One region of the Pseudomonas frigoris genome, then DNA from elsewhere that is predicted to be linked to it. Evidence: riboswitches for the same ligand, from Rfam matches in the RefSeq annotation. Region 1 holds a riboswitch; the other holds the start of a gene.

What was found. Region 1 has a riboswitch for cobalamin ahead of ACMXYH_RS18310 (CbtB domain-containing protein). Riboswitches for the same ligand answer to the same signal wherever they lie in the genome.
Region 2: another riboswitch for cobalamin. It lies ahead of cobO (cob(I)yrinic acid a,c-diamide adenosyltransferase); the one in region 1 lies ahead of ACMXYH_RS18310 (CbtB domain-containing protein).

What each region holds. Positions count from the first base shown of each region.
Region 1 covers NZ_CP180479.1:3,999,561-4,006,846, forward strand. Annotated here, with positions in the region: gene cobN (cobaltochelatase subunit CobN) at 1-3,481, opposite strand, end outside; gene cobW (cobalamin biosynthesis protein CobW) at 3,485-4,558, opposite strand; cobalamin riboswitch at 4,660-4,874, opposite strand; cobalamin riboswitch at 5,052-5,280, shown strand; gene ACMXYH_RS18310 (CbtB domain-containing protein) at 5,402-5,596, shown strand; gene ACMXYH_RS18315 (CbtA family protein) at 5,608-6,315, shown strand; gene ACMXYH_RS18320 (cobalamin biosynthesis protein) at 6,312-6,725, shown strand; gene cobM (precorrin-4 C(11)-methyltransferase) at 6,809-7,286, shown strand, end outside.
Region 2 covers NZ_CP180479.1:5,140,619-5,147,904, forward strand. Annotated here, with positions in the region: gene cobD (threonine-phosphate decarboxylase CobD) at 1-660, opposite strand, end outside; gene cbiB (adenosylcobinamide-phosphate synthase CbiB) at 653-1,561, opposite strand; gene bluB (5,6-dimethylbenzimidazole synthase) at 1,558-2,208, opposite strand; gene ACMXYH_RS23600 (cobyrinate a,c-diamide synthase) at 2,205-3,620, opposite strand; gene cobO (cob(I)yrinic acid a,c-diamide adenosyltransferase) at 3,617-4,228, opposite strand; cobalamin riboswitch at 4,310-4,543, opposite strand; gene ACMXYH_RS23610 (hypothetical protein) at 4,698-5,282, shown strand; gene ACMXYH_RS23615 (PQQ-dependent sugar dehydrogenase) at 5,351-6,664, shown strand; gene ACMXYH_RS23620 (O-methyltransferase) at 6,798-7,286, opposite strand, start outside.

The DNA.
Region 1 (7,286 bases):
GATCGCCATGGTAACTGGCCGCTGCTTCACCACTGAGGCTTTCCACGGCCGCGAGCATGCCGCCCTGGAACTGGTAATAGTCGTTGGAGTCGAGCAAGTCGTGCTCGCGATTGTCCTGGTTTTGCAGCACGGCTTGCACCTGGCTCAGGCGCTGAGCGAACCGCTCTCGCGCCTCGGTGCCTTCGTCAGAACCACCGTAAGCGTAGCCACCCCAGTTCAGATAAACCTCGGCCAGGTCGTCGCGGCTTTGCCACAGACGACCGTCGATGGCGCCCTGCACGCCCGCGCCGTAAGCACCGGGTTTGGCGCCAAAGATGCGCCAACCGGCCTGACGCCTGGCTGCGTCTTCATCCAGCCCCGATTGCATCAATGCTTCGCGCTCGGCACGCACCTTGGCGGCCAAGGGGTTGAGGTCGTCCGGCTCGTCGAGGGCGGCGACCGCTTGCACGGCGGCGTCGAACAAGCGGATCAGATTGGCAAAGGCATCACGGAAGAATCCGGAGACGCGCAAGGTCACGTCCACGCGCGGACGGTCCAGCAGACTCAGCGGCAGAATTTCGAAGTCGTCGACCCGCTGACTGCCCGTCGCCCAGACCGGACGCACGCCCATCAGCGCCATGGCCTGGGCGATGTCGTCGCCGCCGGTACGCATGGTCGCGGTGCCCCACACCGACAGGCCGAGCTGACGCAGATGATCGCCGTGGTCTTGCAGGTGCCGTTCAAGAATCAGGTTGGCCGACTGGAAACCGATACGCCACGCGGTGGTGGTCGGCAGGTTACGCACGTCCACCGAGTAGAAGTTGCGCCCGGTCGGCAGCACGTCGAGCCGACCGCGACTCGGCGCACCGCTGGGGCCGGCCGGCACGAAGCGGCCGCTTAGGGCGTCGAGCAGACCGCGCATTTCCGCCGGACCGCAGGCGTCCAGCCTTGGCGCGACGACTTCGCGCAGGCTGTCGATGATCGCGCTGACGTCGGACCAAGTGGCCTCCTGTGGGAGCGAGCTTGCTCGCGATAGCGGTGGGTCAATCGACATCAATGTTGGATGCTCAACCGCTTCGCGAGCAAGCTCGCTCCCACAGGGACCGGGGTTGGCTTGAGGTTGGTTTAGAGTTTGCGAGATCAGTTGCGTGGCGAACAGTTCCAGACGTTCACGGGTATCCCCGGCGGTGCGCCAGACTTCATCGGTGAGGGTTTGCAGTTCAATCGGACGTGGCCCGATCCAAGGTTCGGCAAGCGCACAATCCAGCGGATCGAAGCCCAACATAAACGCCTTGGCCAAGGCCCGCAGCAGACTCGATTGCGCACCACGCCCATCGCCACGCGGAATGCGCAACAACGCCAGCAAGGTGTCGATGCGCAAGCGCCCGGTCGGCGACTCGCCAAACACATGCAGACCGTCGCGGATCTGCGACTCTTTCAAGTCGCACAAATAGGTGTCCAGACGCGGCAACCAGATCGCCGCATCGGCATCACTGTCGAGTTTTTCGTCGAGTTGCAGTTCGCGGTCGATGTGCGTGTCACGCACCAGTTGCAGGATGTCGCGCTGCAATTCCCGGGCACGGCGCGGATCGAGCAATTGCGCTTCGTAATACTCGTCGGCGAGTAATTCGAGGTTGCGCAACGGGCCGTAAGTTTCGGCGCGGGTCAACGGCGGCATCAAGTGATCGATTATCACCGCCTGCGTACGGCGTTTGGCCTGTGCGCCCTCGCCCGGATCGTTGACGATAAACGGATAGATGTTCGGCAGCGGCCCGAGCAGCGCATCCGGCCAGCAATTCTCAGAAAGCCCGACGCCTTTGCCCGGCAACCACTCGAGGTTGCCGTGCTTGCCGACGTGGATCACGCCGTGGGCACCGTAGGTGTTGCGCAACCAGAAATAGAACGCCAAGTAACCGTGAGGCGGCACCAGGTCCGGATCGTGATACACCGCGCTCGGATCGACCTGATAACCGCGCGCCGGTTGAATGCCGACGAAGGTCAGGCCGAAGCGCAGCCCGGCAATCATCATTCGCCCGCCACGGCACATCGGATCGCTTTGCGGCGAGCCCCAACGTTCCAGCACGGCTTGGCGATTGGACTCGGGCAAGGCGTTGAACATCAGCAGGTAGTCGTCCATCGACAGACTTTGCTGACACGGACGCTGGTCGAGGGTGTCGAGGTCGTTGCTGACACCACCGAGCAACTGCTGGATCAACGCGGTGCCAGTGTCGGGCAGTTCGGCGGGTAGCGGATAACCTTCTTTATGAAGCGCACGCAAGATGTTCAGCGCCGCCGCCGGGGTGTCGAGACCCACGCCATTACCGATGCGACCATCGCGCGTCGGGTAGTTGGCGAGGATCAGGGCGATGCGTTTTTCAGCGTTGGGCACTCGCGCCAGATCAATCCAGCGCCGCGCCAGTTCGGCGACAAAATCCATGCGCTCCGGTTGTGGCCGATAGCAGACCACATCGGATTGACTGCGCTCGCTGCGCCAGGCCAGGTCCTTGAAGCTGATCGGTCGGCTGATGATCCGCCCGTCCAGTTCCGGCAATGCGATATGCATCGCCAGATCACGCGGACCAAGGCCTTGTTCGCTGGCGCGCCAACCGGGTTCGTTGTCCTGGGCGCAGATCGCCTGGATCACTGGAATGTTGCGGCGAAACGGTCGCAAATGCGGCGCTTCGGGGCTGGATTGTGCGAAACCGGTAGTGTTGAGAATCACGCCGGCTTCGACTTCGTCCAACAGGTCCTCGACCACGGTCAGGCAGCCGGGCTCTTTCAGACTGGCCAGGGCAATCGGCAACGGGTTCAACCCTGCCGCCTGCAAACGCTGACAGAAAACATCGATGAATCCAGTGTTCGCCGCCTGCAAATGCGAGCGGTAGAACAGCACCGCCGCGACCGGTTGATCGGCCTGCCAATCGGCTTGCCAATCCTTCAGTTCAGCGGGGCTTTTGTGCGGGTGGTAGATCGCTGTGCGTGGCAGGGTTTGCGGCTCGGCCCAAGCGTAGTCGCGATCCAGCCAACGATTGGCGAGGCAGCAGAAAAAATCCAGGGCATTGCTCATGCCGCCCTGACGCAAAAACTGCCAGAGGCGGTCGCGGTCGCAGGCAGCCACCGTGCTTAGCTCGCTGAGTTCCGGGTCCGGGCGGTCATCGCCTGGCACCAGAATCAGCTGCACGCCACGCTCCGACAGTTGCACCAGTTGCTCGACGCCATAGCGCCAATAGGCGATGCCACCGTGGAGCGAAATCAGAATCACCTTGGCATGGCGCAGCACTTCGTCGACATACAGGTCGACCGACGCGTGGTTCTGCACCTGCATCGGATTGGCCAGACGCACGCTGGGGTAATCGTCAGGCAACTGCTGCGCCGCTTCGGCGAGCAGCGCGAGGCTTGAGTCGCCGCTGCACAGGATCACCAACTCGGCGGGGGTTTGTCCAAGGTCGGCAATGTTGTCATCCGACACGAAACCGCCGGGCTGGGTCCTGAGCAGGTGCATGGCTTAAACGCTGAGCGCAGCGCGCAATTGCGCTTCAAGCAGAGTGGCGTCCAGCTCCTGACCGATCAATACCAGACGCGTGGTGCGCGCTTCGTCGGCGCCCCACTGACGGTCGAAGTGCTTGTCAAAACGAGTGCCCACGCCCTGGATCAGCAGGCGCATCGGCTTGTTCGGGATCGCCGCGAAACCCTTGACGCGCAGAATGCCGTGCTGGACCACCAGTTGGGTCAGCGCGTCCAGCAGCAGGCTTTCGTCGGCTTGCGGCAGTTCGATGGAGATGGAGTCGAAGGCATCGTGGTCATGCTCATCGTGATGGCCGTCTTCACCTTCATGGTGGTGATCGTGATGGCTGTGACGGCTGTCGATGTGTTCTTCAGAACCGGCGCCGAGGCCGATCAGCACATCCAGTGGCACGCGACCGCTGCTGGCTTCGATGACTTTCACCGCTGGCGGCAGTTCTTCAGCGACTTCCAAGCGTACACGGGCCAGGTCTTCAGGGCTGATCAGGTCGGCCTTGTTGAGGATCACCAGGTCGGCGCTGGCCAGTTGGTCGGCGAACAGCTCGTGCAGCGGCGATTCGTGGTCCAGGTTCGGGTCGAGTTTACGCTGGGCATCAACCTGGTCCGGGAAAGCCGCGAAGGTACCGGCGGCGACCGCTGGGCTGTCGACCACGGTGATCACCGCGTCAACGGTGCAGGCGCTGCGGATTTCCGGCCATTGGAAGGCTTGTACCAGCGGTTTTGGCAGGGCCAGGCCCGAGGTTTCGATGAGGATGTGGTCAAGGTCGCCGCGACGGGCGACGAGTTCGCGCATCACCGGGAAGAACTCTTCCTGAACGGTGCAGCACAGGCAGCCGTTGGCCAGTTCGTAGACGCGGCCGTTGGCTTCCTCTTCAGTGCAGCCGATGGAGCACTGCTTGAGGATTTCACCGTCGATGCCCAGTTCGCCGAACTCGTTAACGATCACCGCAATGCGACGACCCTGAGCGTTGTCGAGCATGTGCCGCAGCAAGGTGGTTTTGCCCGAGCCGAGGAAGCCGGTAACGATGGTGACGGGGAGTTTGGCCAGTGTTTTCATCGGATGCCCTTTGGCAAGGTGGCGGGCATACGGGACGACAATCGCTGCGACGGATGCGTGCGCGCAAGAGTTCCGCCACCGGATCACCCCGCCCGGTTGTAGTGAGAATCTGTGTCGAGGCAGGTCTCCTGGCTGACGGTTTGCCGGGCTTGTGGGCCTGGCATTCGCTGCGCCTTCCCGCGAACCCGTTGCACAGGGTTTGCAGTGGCGTGGCAGCGAACATCACCGTTCACAGTTGCGGGGGCAGCCGCGGCATCGACCGCGTTCCCTTCTTAGCTTCGACAGACGCCGAAGAACCTCGAAAGCGCAAGGCTACGCATCGTCTTGGGGCGGGTCAATGTCTTGTGGTGTCCGCACCGGCCCTATCGCGAGCAAGCTCGCTCCCACAGGGGAATGCATTTCAAATGTGGGAGCGGGCTTGCTCGCGAAGGGAGCGACTCGATATCCAAGTGAGAACCCTTGCCAATTGACGCCCAACCCCCGCCCATGCTCTCCTACACGCCTTGTTACGGGTGCCCTTCACAGGGTGAAACGGGAAACCGGTGAATCATGTGCTTTACTCTAAAGTCATGTCAGTCCGGTGCTGCCCCCGCAACGGTAAGCGAGCGAAGCGTCAGATCCACTGTGCCAGCAGTTCGGCATGGGAAGGTGATGCTTGCAGGTCAAGGCGAAAGCCAGCGCCCCTCGTGAGCCCGGAGACCGGCCCGCAACACAAAGTGACCATTACGATCACTGAATAACAAACCCGCGGTGGGCGGGCGCTGTTTGAACCTCTGCGTGCCCGACTCGCAGGGGTCTTCCATGCGCTCTATATCACCCGCTGACAGACCAGAGGGAAGCGCCATGTCGATCATCATCAGCAGCACCGGCCACACGACAGCCAGCACCACCAATACCCTGACTCAACGCCTGACCGCCGCCGTGTGTGCGTCGATCCTTGGCGCGTGCCTTGTGTATTTCGCCGGTTTCTCGCACATCGAAGCGGTGCACAACGCCGCGCACGATACCCGCCACAGCTCTGCATTCCCGTGCCATTGAGACCTGCCGACATGATCAAGCGTATTGCGCAAACCGCAGGGTTCACCGGGCTGCTGGCCGCCCTGCTGCTGACCCTGCTGCAAAGCTTCTGGGTGGCTCCGCTGATTTTGCAGGCCGAGACCTACGAAAAATCCGAGCCGGCGGCTGTTGAGGTTCACGAACACGCTGCGGGTGCTGTCGCCGCTCACACCCACGATGCCGAAGCCTGGGAACCGGAAGACGGCTGGCAGCGCGTACTGTCCACCACGGGCGGCAACCTGGTGGTAGCGGTCGGTTTCGCCTTGATGCTCGCTGGCCTCTATACCTTGCGCGCTCCGACCAAAACCTCCCAAGGCCTGCTTTGGGGCCTGGCCGGTTACGCCACGTTCGTGCTGGCACCGACCCTCGGTCTGCCGCCTGAGCTGCCGGGCACTGCCGCAGCTGATTTGGCGCAACGGCAGATCTGGTGGATCGGCACGGCGGCCTCCACCGCGGTCGGCATCGCATTGATCGTGTTCAGCCGTCACTGGCTGATGAAAGTGCTCGGCGTGGCCATTCTGGCCGTGCCTCACGTAATCGGCGCGCCGCAACCGGAGGTGCATTCGATGCTCGCTCCAGAAGCTCTGGAAGCCCAGTTCAAAATCGCTTCGCAGCTGACCAACATGGGATTCTGGCTGGCCCTGGGCCTGATCAGTGCCTGGTTGTTCCGCCGCAAAAGCGATGGTCAATACCACGCATGACTGAGATCAGCACAGCGCCGACTTTAGTGGTCGGCCTGGGCTGCCAGCGCGGCTGCCCTGCCAGCACACTGCGGGCGCTGCTCGATCAGGCGTTACAGGCTCATAAAATCGCACTTCACCAGATCAAGGCCCTGGCCAGCATCGACCTGAAGCGCGAAGAACCTGGCCTGATCGAATTGGCCGAACAGCTTGCGTTACCATTGCAGTACTTCAGCTGCGAACAATTGGCCGTCTATCAAACGCAACTTAGCCATCGTTCAGACATCGCGTTCGAACGCACTGGCTGCTACGGCGTCGCGGAAAGTGCCGCCCTGGCCATGGCCGAACAGTTGGCCCAGGCACCGGCAAAATTGCTGATTTCTCGACAAAAATACGCCCAGGCCACCTTGGCATTGGCCGGCGCCGCCTAAAATCCCCGATAATCCCCGTCTTTGATCATGAGCAATCTTCATCTGAAGCCTTGCCCAGCCCCTTTTTCTCACAGGAACCGACGATGACCGTCTACTTCATTGGCGCAGGTCCCGGCGACCCGGAACTGATCACAGTCAAAGGCCAACGGCTGATTCGCAGCTGCCCGGTGATCATCTATGCCGGCTCCCTGGTGCCCGCCGCCGTGCTGGAAGGCCATCGCGCCGAACAGGTGGTCAACAGCGCCGAACTGCACCTGGAACAGATCATCGAACTGATCAAATCTGCCCACGCCAAGGGCCAGGACGTGGCCCGGGTGCACTCCGGCGACCCGAGTCTTTACGGTGCTATTGGCGAGCAGATCCGCTACCTGCGCGAACTCGACATCCCGTTTGAAATCATTCCCGGCGTCACGGCCACGGCGGCCTGCGCGGCACTGTTGGGCGCGGAACTGACGTTACCGGACGTGTCGCAAAGCGTGATCCTGACCCGCTACGCAGACAAGACCGCGATGCCCGCCGGCGAAGGGCTCGGCAGCCTGGCGCAGCACGGGGCGACTATGG
Region 2 (7,286 bases), 1.1 Mb from region 1:
CGGTCCCACTTGCTCGGCCAGCAACTTGAGCAACTTGCGCTCGGCCAGTACGAAACCCAGGCGCACACCGGCCAGGCCGAAAAACTTGCCGAAGGAACGCAGCACGATCAACCCGACCTGATTGGCAAAAGGTGCCAGGCTCAGCGGCGGCGTGTTGTCCATAAACGCCTCGTCCACCACCAGCCAGCCACCGCGCTGCGCCAGCCGCGAATGCCAGTCGAGCAGCCGACTCGGCGTCAGGCTCAGGCCGGTTGGGTTGTTCGGGTTGACCACCACCAACACGTCGAGACTGTCGAGAAAGAAGTCGACTTCCTGCTCCAGCACTTCACGCACGATGTAGCCATTACGGCGCCACGCTTCGGCGTGTTCGGCGTAACACGGCGAGAGCACGCCGACCTTGCCGACCCGGCGCAAACGCGGCAGCAACTGGATCGCCATTTGCGAGCCGGCCACCGGCAGCACCTGAGCAGCGCCGTAATAATCACAGGCCGCCTGCTCCAGACCGTCATCGGTTTCCGGCAAACGCGCCCAGGCCCGCAACGGAATCTCCGGAACCGGAAACGGCCAGGGCGCGAGGCCGCTGGACAGGTCGAGCCAATCGGCTTCGGCGATGCCGTAATCGAGCGCCGCCTTGCGTAACCGACCACCGTGCTCAAGCATAAAATTCAGCCCCCACGCAGAGGATCAGCAACCATAACCATACCCCGCGCTGGACCAATTGCCAGCCGCGGTCGATGGAGTCGGCGTCTGCCGGCACGCCTTCGCCCAGTGGTGGACGCTGATGCAGTTCACCGTGATAAATCGCCGCCCCGCCCAACTCGACTCCGAGCGCACCGGCACCGGCCGCCATCACCGGACCGGCATTCGGGCTGTCCCAGGTCGGGCCCTGGGTGCGCCAGCATTTCAGCGCCAGTCGGGTTTTACCCAGCAGCGCGTAGGTCAGCGCCACCAGGCGTGCAGGAATATAGTTGAGGACATCGTCGATCTTTGCCGCGGCCCAGCCGAAACGCTCGAATCGTACATTGCGGTAACCCCACATCGCATCCAGCGTGTTGCTCAAACGGTAGAGCACCACACCAGGCGCGCCGGCCACGGCAAACCAGAACAGCGCAGCGAATACCGCATCGCTGCCGTTCTCCAGCACCGATTCTGTGGCGGCGCGGGCGACTTCGGTTTTATCCAGTTCGCTGGTCTGGCGGCTGACCAGATAACTGACCCGTTTGCGCGCCTCGTCCAGATCATTACTGCGCAGCGCCTTGGCCACCGGCTCGACATGTTCACCGAGGCTGCGCATGCCGAGGGCGCAATAGAGCACGAGAATTTCGACGATCCAGCCGACATAGGGCGCCCAGGAAAACGCCGTGGCCAGCAAGGTCAGCGGCAACACCGCGATCACCCAGGCAGTGACGCCATGACTGCGCCAGCCGCGACCTTCACCATTGAAACGTTGCTCGATGCGGTCGGCAAAACGGCCGAAAGCCACCAGCGGATGCCAGCGTTTGGGTTCACCCAGCAGCGCATCCAGCGCAACCGCGGCAACACTCAACAACGCCACACTCATTGACTCACTCCCCAATAATTTTCATACAGCAGCTCACTGAGCGGACGCGCCTGCGCCCAGCCTTCGAGTACCAGCATCGGCGCCGGATAGAATTCCTTGACCGGGCCGAGACAAAGAACGGCCAACGGCTTGGCTCCGGCGGGCAACCCCAGCAAGTCCGCCAGCGCTTGCGGCTCGAACAGCGAGACCCAGCCCATGCCCAATCCTTCAGCGCGGGAGGCCAGCCAGAGGTTCTGGATCGCGCAGGACAACGAGGCCATGTCCATTTCCGGCATCGTGCGACGGCCGAAGATGTGACGCTCGCGATCATCCATCAGCGCAGCAACCAGCACTTCGGCGCAGTCGTTGATGCCTTCGACTTTCAGCTTCATGAATTCGTCGGTGCGCTCGCCGAGGGCTTCGGCGGTGCGGATGCGTTCTTCTTCCACCAGTGACTGGATCTTGCCGCGCAGGGCTCGATCACTGATGCGGATGAACCGCCAAGGCTGCATCAGGCCGACACTCGGCGCCTGATGCGCGGCTTCGAGCAGGCGCCGCAGTAACTCGGGCTCGACCGTGCCACCGCTGAAATGACGCATGTCACGGCGTTCGCCGATGGCTCGGTAGACCGCCGCGCGCTCAGCTTCGGAGAAGGCGTTGTCAGTCATGGCCTCTTCGCGAGCAAGCCCGCTCCCACATTAGAAAGTGTGTTGCCTGAAGAAACGCGGTCCAATGTGGGAGCGGCGGTGCGACGATTCGACTTGCTCGCGAAGGCGGCTTGAAGGTCAGGCACAAACAGCGCGGCAATCGCCGATGGATTGGACGGGAAATAGAAATGCACATAAGAAGCCGTCATCCGCCCTTCGCGGTAAACCGCCTCTGCCCCGCGCCCACCGTTTGGGCTCAAGCCACGAGCAATAGGTTCAAGCTCGGTACTGGTCAGCGAGTGGTGATAGGTGTGCCCGCGCAGCGAACCTTCCGGCAACTCGACTGCCTGCAACGCCAACGCGGCCAGACGCTTTTGCATCACCGCATCACCGGCCAGCAAGCCGACTAATTCAGCGCGAGTGCCCTCGACATCGGTCAGCGAATCGAGCAGATAGAGCATGCCACCACACTCGGCCAACATCGGTTTCCCCGCCGCATGGTGAGCGCGGATTGCGGCCAGCATCGTGGTGTTCTGTGACAGCGCCACATGGTGCAATTCGGGATAACCGCCCGGCAGATAGAGGCTATCTACCTCCGGCAAACCGGCGTCGCGGATCGGCGAGAAAAACAGCAGCTCGGCGCCCATGGCTCGCAGCAAATCCAGGCTCGCGCCGTAGGTGAAGGCAAACGCTTCGTCACGGGCCACGGCAATTCGAACGCCGGCCAACAGAGGCTCGACAGCGATCACATCAGGAGCGGCGAATTCCACTGCTGGTGGCAGCGCGACCTCGCAGCTGCTGGCCAGTGCATCGGCCGCCGCATCGAGGCGCAGGTCGAGATCGTTCAACTCACTGGCCTGAACCAGACCCAAATGGCGACTCGGCAATTCGATCCCCGTTTCCCGGGACAAGGCGCCGTACCAGCGCAAGCCTTCAGTCAGGCTGCCTTCGAGCAATTGCGCGTGCCGCAACGTGCCAACACGATTGGCCAACACACCGGCAAACGGCAGGTCCGGCTGATAACGCGCCAGCCCCAAGGCCAGTGCGCCAAAGGTCTGGGCCATGGCAGTGCCATCGATCACACCGAGCACCGGCACACCGAAGTGTCGCGCCAGATCAGCGCTGGACGGCGTACCGTCGAACAGTCCCATGACGCCTTCGATGAGGATCAGATCGGCTTCGCCGGCGGCCTCCCACAATAGTCGACGACTTTCCTGCTCGCCGACCATCCACATGTCCAGTTGATACACCGGCGCACCGCTGGCGCGCTCGAGAATCATCGGGTCCAGAAAGTCCGGGCCGCATTTGAATACGCGCACCTTGCGCCCCTGATTGCGATGCAAACGGGCCAGCGCGGCGGTGACGGTGGTCTTGCCCTGACCGGAGGCCGGCGCGGCAATCAATACCGCCGGGCAATGACGTGGTTGACTCACAATTCGACGCCTTTTTGCGCTTTGATCCCGGCCTGGAATGCGTGCTTGATCACGCCCATTTCGGTGACGGTGTCGGCCAGTTCGATCATCTCCGGCTTGGCGCCGCGACCGGTCACCACCACATGCTGCATCGGCGGACGGGCCTGCAAGTCGCTGAGCACTTGATCGAGGTCCAGATAACCGTGCTTGAGCGCGATGTTCAATTCATCCAGCACCACCAGGCCGATCGACGGGTCACGCAGCAATTCGCGCGACACCGCCCACGCGGCTTCGGCGGCGGCGATGTCTCGCTGGCGATCCTGGGTTTCCCAGGTGAAGCCCTCGCCCATCACATGAAAACGCACCTGTTCCGGAAAGCGCCGAAAGAACAGTTCTTCGCCGGTGCTGCTGCGCCCCTTGATGAACTGCACCACGCCACACTGCATGCCGTGGCCCATGGACCGGGCGAGCATGCCGAAGGCCGAGCTGCTTTTGCCTTTGCCGTTGCCGGTCAGCACCAGCAGCAGGCCACATTCATTCGGGGAATTGGCGATGCGTTCGTCGATCACGGCTTTTTTGCGCAGCATGCGCGCCAGATGACGTTCGTCACGATCGGGGGTATCAGTCATGGGGGAGCTCTCCGTTGAGGCTGGATAACGGCGGGCAGGCACAAGAATAGACGGCAAGAAGCCTGGCATCGCCCACCGTGATGCCGCTGGATGGATCAGGCCGGTCTCCGGGCTCATGAGCGGCATTTTTTGCCTGACTGCGCGCCTTCCCATGTCATACGACACAGTGGCTCAAGGCGCAGCCTTCACTCATTTACCGTTGCGGGGGCAGCGCCGGGATCATGGCTCTTCGTCGCGTGAAGAGAGTCACTCACCGGCTTCCCTGTTTCACTCTGTCGACCAAGGTCACAGAGCACCTGAAACAAGCCGCGAAGGTTAGAGGGTTGGGGATGGAGCGTCAATTGAAGACGGGCGGCCTGCGAGCGAATAACTGCCGTCGATCAATTATCTGGCGCCAATCTTGTGCCACACTCTCAGCAGTGATATCAAAGAGCCACAATCTCACAACACAATAACAAGGGTGAGCCACATGCAAGGCATGATCATCAGCAATCCGAAGCTGGAATTCCTGCGCCCGGTGCTGGAACGCTGGTTTGACTGTATCGACCGCTACAACGCCGTGCGCGGCGATAACGACACGCCTTACTGGTTCGACGAAAAAGCCAACCTGAGCCTGCTGTCCGCCGCGGCCTGGATGGCGGAAATGGTCACGCTGCAACAAACACCGACCCGTAAACAGACCGAAGAAGGCGAACGCAATGGCCGCGCCGACCTGTTTATCGCGACCAGCGAAGAACGCGCTTACCTTCAGGCGACCCAGCGCTGGCCACGCGTCAACAGCCTGAACCTGACTCAAGCGTTGCAAGACATCACCAGTGACGCCAAACGCATCAGCTACGCCAGCGACCTGAAACTCGGCTGCCTGTTCGTTGCGCCGCAAAAAGCCCAACAAAGCGCCACCCCGGAAGAGCTCCAGGACATGGTCGACGACCTGCAAAAGGAACACACCTGCGCGGTGGCCTGGTACTTCCCCTATGCCTATCGCAAGTTGCGCAACGATGCCGGCAACTATCACCCCGGCATTGCCGTGCTGTTCAAGGAAGCCCGCGGCTGACCGGTTGAACCATCGCGCATTTGCGCTTCTCTATTGATTAGGTCAATGCATTCATAGGGAAGATCAGCATGCGCAAGCCCCCGCTCGTTCTCGTCATCGTGCTCGCCGGAGGGCTTGCCGCCTGTGGTGAAACCTCCAGGCTGCAAGTCTCCGACGGCACCGGCCCGTCACCCAAGCTGCCAGAACCAAACAAAACCCTGATCCCGACAGTGAACATCGCCCCGGCGATTGGCTGGCCGAACGGCGCGAAGCCTATCGCCGCGACAGGGACTCAGGTGGCGGCGTTTGCCGAAGGTCTCGATCACCCGCGCTGGCTTTACGTATTGCCTAACGGCGACGTGCTGGTGGCCGAAACCAACGCACCCCCCAAACCCGATGACGGCAAAGGCATTCGTGGCTGGGTCATGGGCAAAGTCATGGACCGTGCCGGCGCCAAAGTACCGAGCCCGAATCGCATCACGCTGCTGCGGGACAAGGACCACGACGGCATCGCCGAAACCCGTACGGTGTTCCTGGAAAACCTCAACTCGCCCTTCGGTATGACCCTGGTCGGCAATGACCTCTACGTCGCCGACACGGACCGCTTGCTGCGTTTCCACTATGAAAACGGCGAGACGGCGATCAAGTCGCAGCCTATGAAGGTGATCGACCTGCCGGGCGGTACGCTGAATCACCACTGGACCAAAAACGTCATCGCCAGCAAGGACGGCAGCAAGCTGTACGTCACCGTAGGCTCCAACAGCAACGTGGCCGAAAACGGCATGGACAAGGAAGAAGGTCGGGCAGCGATCTGGGAAGTGGATCGCGCCACCGGCAACCATCGGATCTTTGCCTCGGGGATTCGTAATCCAAACGGGCTAGCCTGGGAACCTCGGAGCGGCGCATTGTGGACAGCGGTCAACGAACGTGACGAGATCGGCAGCGATCTGGTGCCGGACTACATCACGTCAGTGAAGGACGGCGGGTTCTATGGCTGGCCTTACAGTTATTACGGTCAGCACGTCGACATCCGCGTCGAACCGCAAAACCCCGACCTGGTGGCCACGGCCATTGCTCCGGACTACGCGGTCGGCCCGCATACCGCCTCGTTGGGCCTGACGTTCGCTGAAGGCAACAGACTGCCGGCGCAGTTCAAGGAAGGGGCGTTCGTCGGCCAGCACGGTTCGTGGAACCGTAAACCGCACAGTGGCTATAAAGTGATTTTCGTACCGTTCGCGGGAGGCAAACCGACTGGGCAACCGGTCGATGTGCTCACAGGTTTCCTCAACGCAGATGAGAAAGCCATGGGCCGGCCAGTGGGCGTGGTGATTGACCAGCAGGGTGATTTGTTGGTGGCGGATGACGTGGGCAACAAGGTGTGGCGCGTGTCAGCGGCTAAATAACGTTATTACTACAAAACGCATAACCCTGTGGGAGCGGGCTTGCTCGCGAAGAGGCCATAACATTCAGCATCTCTTTTGTCTGTTACACCGTCTTCGCGAGCAAGCCCGCTCCCACATTAGATCGGTTCAGCGCCTACCTTTTGCGGCACAGCGTTAAACCATCGCCTATTGGCAACAACGACAGGTCAACACGCGAGTCATCCTTCAAGGCACGATTGAGTGCCTGGATGGCTCGGGTGTCTTCGCTCTCGGGATTGTCCTCAAGCACCCGGCCACTCCACAGCGTGTTATCAAACACCGCCAGACCGCCGACGCGCAGCAGACGTAATGCGTGCTCCAGATAGCGTGGGTAGTTGGCTTTGTCGGCATCGATGAAGATCAGGTCGAATGGCACTTGCTGATCCAGCTGAGCCAGGGTTTCCAGCGCGGGCGCCAGACGCAGATCGATCCGCTCGGCAAGCCCCGCCTCCTGCCAGTAACGGCGCGCGATGGCGTTGTAGTCGCCGGGAATGTCACAGCAGATCAGCGAACCGTCATCCGGCAATGCAGCCGCCATGCACAACGCGCTGTAACCGGTAAAGGTGCCCACTTCCAGCAGACGCTTGGCGCCGGTGAGCTTCAC